DNA from 3 places in the Pseudoalteromonas aliena SW19 genome. Region 1 is predicted to be linked to each of the others. Evidence: predicted binding sites of a transcription regulator. Region 1 holds the regulator's gene; each other region holds the start of a gene.

Evidence for each region. The regulator sigma-54, encoded in region 1, starts transcription at its own class of promoters, with help from an activator protein. The targets are predictions, from matches to a motif close to GTTGGCACGNNNNTNGNNT.
Region 2: a site for sigma-54 is predicted at 1,486-1,504, ahead of PALI_RS08945 (ferritin-like domain-containing protein). Genes of this name have one in related genera too.
Region 3: a site for sigma-54 is predicted at 1,104-1,122, ahead of PALI_RS05485 (EF-hand domain-containing protein). Genes of this name have one in related genera too.

The regions. Positions count from the first base shown of each region.
Region 1 covers NZ_AQGU01000027.1:256,827-259,102, forward strand. The annotation lists gene ptsN (PTS IIA-like nitrogen regulatory protein PtsN) at 1-238, opposite strand, end outside; gene hpf (ribosome hibernation promoting factor) at 243-530, opposite strand; gene PALI_RS14510 (RNA polymerase factor sigma-54) at 556-2,055, opposite strand; gene lptB (LPS export ABC transporter ATP-binding protein) at 2,125-2,276, opposite strand, start outside.
Region 2 covers NZ_AQGU01000025.1:768,428-770,703, reverse strand. The annotation lists gene PALI_RS08950 (TonB-dependent receptor) at 1-447, opposite strand, end outside; gene PALI_RS08945 (ferritin-like domain-containing protein) at 999-1,442, opposite strand; gene PALI_RS08940 (LysR family transcriptional regulator) at 1,617-2,276, opposite strand, start outside.
Region 3 covers NZ_AQGU01000024.1:106,421-108,696, reverse strand. The annotation lists gene PALI_RS05490 (sensor histidine kinase) at 1-512, opposite strand, end outside; gene PALI_RS05485 (EF-hand domain-containing protein) at 1,158-1,391, shown strand; gene PALI_RS05480 (hypothetical protein) at 1,416-1,643, shown strand; gene PALI_RS05475 (EF-hand domain-containing protein) at 1,804-2,040, shown strand; gene PALI_RS05470 (amidohydrolase) at 2,167-2,276, shown strand, end outside.

The sequences.
Region 1 (2,276 bases):
CTAAGGCTAAGGGCTCTTGTGCACCGCTCATGCGCCCGTGAGGGATCGCTATGCCTCTACCTATACCAGTACTGCCTAGCTTTTCTCTACTTAGTAAAGCGCTAAGAATATCTTGTTGAGAAAGGTACGGAAGCTTATCGTGAGCAAGTTCGCTGATAAACTCTAAAATTCTTTTTTTGCTATTAAAAAGGACCGCAGCTTTGCTGCAGTCCTGGCATATAAGTGAGCTTAATTTCATCATATTAGTGTCGAGCAAGCTTCTCTTTGTGTTTAATTACTTGGCGATCGAGCTTATCAATCAACGAATCGATGGCAGCGTACATGTCTTGATGCTCAGTTGAGGCAAATAACTCAGCACCACTTACATGTATTGTTGCTTCTGCTTTTTGGCTTAGTTTTTCTACATCAAGAATGACATGAACATTATTAATATGATCAGAGTGTCTTTCTAGCTTCGCAAATTTGGTATTTATATAGTCTCTTAGTGAATCAGTTAATTCTACGTGACGACCAGTTAAGTTTAGTTGCATAAGCATTACCCTCTTTGTTTGCGTCTTAAATCAGACTTTTTCGCTGATTTGACGGTGGAATAGCCAGAGATTCGCGATATTTTGCGATTGTACGTCTCGCTACTTTAATTCCTTGCTCAGCCAATATATCCGCTATTTTGCTATCACTCAATGGTTTTGCTGAGTTTTCTGCAGCGATTAATTTTCTGATAAGTGCACGTATTGCTGTAGATGAGCATTCACCGCCATTTTCGGTACTTACATGACTTGAGAAAAAGTATTTAAGCTCAAATATCCCCCGAGGTGTATGCATATACTTTTGAGTGGTTACACGCGAAATAGTTGATTCGTGCATTTCCACCATTTCAGCAACATCATTTAAAACCATAGGTTTCATGGCCTCAGGACCATGTTCAAAAAAGCCTTGCTGCTGCTTAACAATACAGTTAGTTACTTTTAATAATGTATCGTTTCTACTTTCTAAGCTTTTAATAAACCATTTAGCTTCTTGTAAATGCGAGCGTATAAACTGGCTATCACCGCTTGATTTAACAGTGCGAGACATCGCAGCATATTGGCTGTTTACGCGAATTTTTGGCATGCTATCTGGATTTAGTTCAACAACCCAGCGGCCTTTAATTTTTTTCACTGACACATCAGGAATTACATACTCAGACTCTTCCCTAACAATAGTATCTGCAGGCTTTGGGTTTAGCGTATGGATGAGTGTCATTACTTCTTTAAGCTCTTCTTCTTTGAGCTTCGTTTTTTTCATTAATGTACGATAGTCGCGAGCTGCTAATAAGTCTATGTGCTCGGTTAAAATCATTTTTGTTTCATTAATATAGGGTGTTTCTTTATCAAACTGATTAAGCTGAATGCACAAACACTCTTGTAAACTACGCGCTGCTATACCGACCGGATCAAATAATTGAATGCGTTTTAAAACAGCTTCTATTTCATCAAGTTCAACTTCATTATCATCTTCGTTTTCTTGGTTGAAGCTTTCGAGAATCTCTTCACAACTTAGTGTTAAAATGCCTGAATCATCTACGGCTTCCACAATAGCAATCGCAATCGCTTCATCAGTAGGGCTAAATGGCGTTAGTTGAAGTTGCCACATTAAATACTCGTGGAGCGTTTCCGTTGATGCACCTTGGTATATAGACTCGTCTTCAGGCATTGGACCTGATGAAGAGGCTGGAGCTGCGCTCATGTACTCGTCCCAGCTAACATCCATCGCCATGTCGTCACTTACCGTATCTTTAGCAAGTGCTTCGCCGCTGTCTTGTTCGTATTCGCTTGGAGCATCGTCGGCAGATGCGCTAACAGTTATATCATCGGTGTCTGCTTTTTGTTCATTTTTACCTGCAGCGTCTTCAGAATAGTCTTGCTCCTCAACCTCTAAAAGTGGGTTGCTGTCGAGCGCTTCTTGTATTTCTTGCTGGAGATCCAATGTACTGAGTTGCAACAAACGAATAGCTTGTTGCAACTGTGGAGTCATTGTAAGTTGCTGGCCCATGCGCAGCTGTAGTGATTGCCTCATGTATCTCTAACAATCCTTTTATGTTGTTATAATTAATACTAGCAGATGCTTAAAGCCATGGCGTAAATGTTACAGCCTAAATTGCTCGCCTAAGTAAACATCGCGTACTGTTTTGTCATTTAATACGTGTTCTGGAGTACCTGATGCAATCAGCTCCCCATGAGAAACAATGTAGGCTTTTTCGCAAACATCAAGGGTTTCTCTTACGTTATGATCGGTAA
Region 2 (2,276 bases), on a different contig from region 1:
AATCCCATCTGCAGAGATTATATTTTTAATGCTTTTAGCATTTTTTTGGTTATTTGCAGCGGCCATTTCACCACGTTGAATTTGTCCTACGGCAATAATTTCTTCAATAGCATTGTCGTTCGTTACTGCGAAGAGGGTGATTGGTTTTAGTTTTTTTACCTCATCTTCTGCGATATTTATATCAATTAAATAAGGTTGATACCCTAAGTAAGATACTTTTAATTGATAACTACCCGCATCAAGCTTAGGTAGTTCAAATTGGCCTTGATAGTTGGTAACCGTACTTTTATCAGTGCCTACAATGCTAATTAACGCACCTGATAAATGTGTTTTGTTATCTTTTACCGTACCTACAAATGTTGCGTTTTGAGCTATGGCATTACAAGTGATGAATAACGGGCTGGTACACAGTAATACTGCCGTTGCTATTGCGTGTCGTTTTATCATTAAATGAACCTCATGTTTTCTGGTCTAGTCCAGATTGGTGGGGTTAATAATAGAACGCTATTTTTACAAAGATGTGACGAAAAAAATTTAAATCAAAAAAAATGAAAAAAAAGTATTTTAAGGCTATTAAGTGAGATGAAAATTGGCGGGAAAGTGGCAAAACAGTTGATGTTTTACCACCGAGGATAAATAATCTGAATGTTAGATAATAAATTTATCTAACGTTAGGCTTAGATTGAATAATTAAACCCAATCGTACTAGGGCGTGTTGATCTTTGTGGATTGAAATTTGTTCAATCTAGGGGCGATTAAATCGCGGCGCGAGGTTTGTAACCTAGTGGGCTAAGTAAAAACCGAGCAACAAAGAGTTAATCGTCCCTAGAAAGAACCCAAAGGGCAGCGCATGTTTGGCATTTATGCTGCGTTATCGCCTATTTATGGGGAATAACCACACTACATAGGCGCTGCCTTGCCTAAATACCAAACAGTCTGCTGCAAAATTAATCACGAAAGGTCAACACGGCCTAGGTTTAATTATATTTTAGCAATGACTAATTTTTTTGCATGCGACTCATTTCTGCATGACAGCTTTGCATTGTTAGCAAGGTTTTAGCTAGTGCCGCTTCACAATCAGCAGGTTGTGGTTTATCCATTGCTGATTTAATTTCTGCGAGTGTTTTATCTTCAACCTCCTCAAGCTCTTTTACATATATGCTGTCGTTGTTTGAGCTAAATGTAGTGAGTAACGCGGTATAAGCACGGCGTGCCTCAATAGCAAATGAAGAACCATCCTCACGCTCACCTTTTTCGTTAATAGCATAAGGTTGCAGGCGTTCAACGCTTACTTTTCGTGCGTCAATCATACGCTGAAAAAGTGCACCAATTGCCGGGTCTTCAATTTTTTCTTGAGCCTTTGCATAAAAGTCGATGCCACTGTTCATTACTTGGATGATGTCTGTAATATGATTTACTTCTGTTCCTTGATGGGTGTTCATAATGACCTCTTTAATTAAATGAATGTAAACTTCTATTTAACTGAAGCAAAGGCCGTTCCATAAAGTTTGTTTTTTAACTTAATGATTTTAAATGTTTATTTTTATTTTTTAGTAAAAAGGCTAATTGTTTTTTAAATTAGCCTAGCAATTTTTACAAGGGATCGTGTAATAAAGTTATTTTAGCTCTTCTGCCACCTCGGCTACTTTTTGACGTAGCCAAATATGGCTAGCATCTCTGTGTAAAAGTGGGCTCCAGATCATGTCAAGCTCAAAGGGCGGAATAGGAAAAGGAGGTTCTAAAATTTTAAGACCAGCATCGTCTAGGTAAATATTTGCGGCTTTAGATGGTAGAGTCGCAATCAGGTTTTTCTCTTTTGCTAAATGAATTGCTACATGGTAATTACGTGTAAACGTAGCAATATTACGGTGCTTACCAAAGTGTGCGAGTGCTTCGTCAACCCAACCTAATTTTTGTACGTCTTTTGGATCCATACCCACACCGACGCCAAAACCAGTTTTACTCACCCATATATGACGTGCTTTTAAATAGCTATCAAGACTGAAGTTTTCAATTATTGGATTATCGGCTTTTACTAAGCAGCAAAAGCTATCTTTCCAAATACGTTTGTGATGAAACGATTGCGGTAGATTTTCAAAGCGGTTGATTGCCATATCTACTTTACCATTTTCAACGTCATGAAAGGTAACATCACTTGGCGTGAGTATGTCTAAGGTTGTATCAGGCGCTTCTTCGTGCAATTTACTTAGCAGCTTAGGGGCAAGGGTGCTGGCAGCGTAATCGCTGGCCATTATTCTAAATACACGCTTACTCTG
Region 3 (2,276 bases), on a different contig from region 1:
CTGGTAATTTGCGCTTCGTTTTTATCTCGCAGCCATAAGGTCAGCTCGGCGACAAGATCACTTACTGGCAAAAACAATTCTGCTTGCTGTTGTTTTTCATCAATAAGTTCAACATGTGCGGCTTGTAAAACGGTAAATAAGTGCTGCCACTGCTGAGTGTAATCACGATCGGAATTAATCAACTTCAGTTCATCAATACTTTGCAGGGATGATTGCCATTTATCGACAATGAGTTTATCGAGCGATTCACTTTTTAACACCCAATTTTGCCTAGTGGCACGCTCAAGGCTATTGAGCTCTTGTTTTAAAATATTGAACGATTTGGTTACTTGGTAGTTATTACTGACAATACTTTGAGTAGCAGCCAACTGTTTGTTAAGCGCATTTAAAAAAACAATTACCACAATAGAAAGCGGGAGTAACGAAAGCAGCATACTTATTGCAAACTGCCCTATTAAATTAGGTCGCCAGTTAAGCATTGCTTGATATTTTTTAGATATGGTTGCAGACATTGCATCTAGCCCCTTTAGAGTGAAGCTGCTGATTTTACCAATTTTATTTAAGATATCATAACGATAGCTTTGCTATTGAGCTGCTTTCTTATCGCTATAATAGCGTACTAATTTAAATCAATGGGTATTATTAAGCGTCTACCTTATACACTCGCTGAATTTAATGCGACTAATCGTAAAATAAAGCCGCTTGTCGCCAAATAGCAGCAATGTAATCTACTGAGTTATACCAATCGGCTTAACCTGAAGTCTGGTTAAGAGATTTACTTAACGTATTAAATCATGGTGATATTTGAATTTATTTTCTCTAGCTAGAGATTTTCAGTGGAAACAAGGCTAATTTACGCGTCAATAGCGGGCCTATTGCAAGTAAATTCAACGCAGTTAGCGCTGAAAATAGCCGCTCGAGATAGATTTATTATCCAGAGTTCAGATTATTTATATATGTGTCTATTTAACGTTAATAAAACCACGCTCAAACTCATAAAATTGTGCAGTAACAAGCACACAAAAATTACATTAGAGTCAGTAATTTTTTCTTATCTATTGTGCCTTTAAAACCTAACCAATTGAAAATTAGCTAAAATAATTACTGGCACCCTTTTTGTATTAAGGGTAATTACTATATGCAATAAGGAAATAATTATGAACAACCGTATTTTAGTAACTTCATCATTACTAGCATTAAGTCTATTGGCTGCTAACGCGTACGCTATGGATGTTCACGCGACTTTTAACGAACTTGATAAAGATAGTAACGGTACATTGAGCGAAGCTGAAGCAGGTGAAGATGCCGTATTGCATGAAAATTTTTCGCAAATAGACACAAATCAAGATGGTCAATTGTCACTAAACGAATTTAAACAATTTATCCAATAAGCTCATTTAATAAGGAATGTGATTATGAAACAACTTATAGCTGCTTTTTCATTAATTTTTTTAGCAGTGAGTGCCACTGCTTTGGCATCACCAACGAATGTGCGTTTTGCCCATTTAGATAAAGACATGGATGGTAAAATATCAATTAGTGAAGCAACGCAAGATAAAGTAGTGATGAAACAATTTGCTGATTTAGACAACAATGATGATGACATGATCTCTAAAAGTGAGTTTGGAAGCTTTAAACCTTAACAGGTTAAGTTTTACTTAAGGTTTTATCAAGTAAAGTGAATTAAAGCATTTGCCATAATCCCTGAGGGAATGTGTAAAAGGATTTATTGTTGGGAGTTAAATTATGGCAAATGCTTTACCTACTTTTTTAAATTACTAATAATCTTTTGGAAGGAATACCATGAAGATACTCCCCTTTATTACGAGCATTTTAATACTGTTGAGCTTTAATGCCTCCGCACTTGATGTAAAACAACGTTTTGATCACCTCGACATTAATAAAAGCGGTTACTTAACTTATGACGAACTTGAGCCTCAACCACATCTACTGAGTATGTTTGTGATCTGGGATAAAGATCAAAATAGACAAATTTCATTAATCGAATTCAAAAATTACTTAACCAATAATCTTTACTGAATATTTATAATGACACAAACAAGTTACACAAAGAAATAAGCCTTAAAAGCACGCCTAATCAATTCATTGGTATTCCAAAAGTGAGTTTGTTAGTGTAGGTTAATTAACAATAAAAATTAAGCAGCTATGTCACTCATAAAAATAATCAAACCACTCATATTCGCCAGCCTTTGTGCAAGCTCACATTATGCTATCGCACAAACAAAAGTTATCTATAACGCTAATGGCTATACACC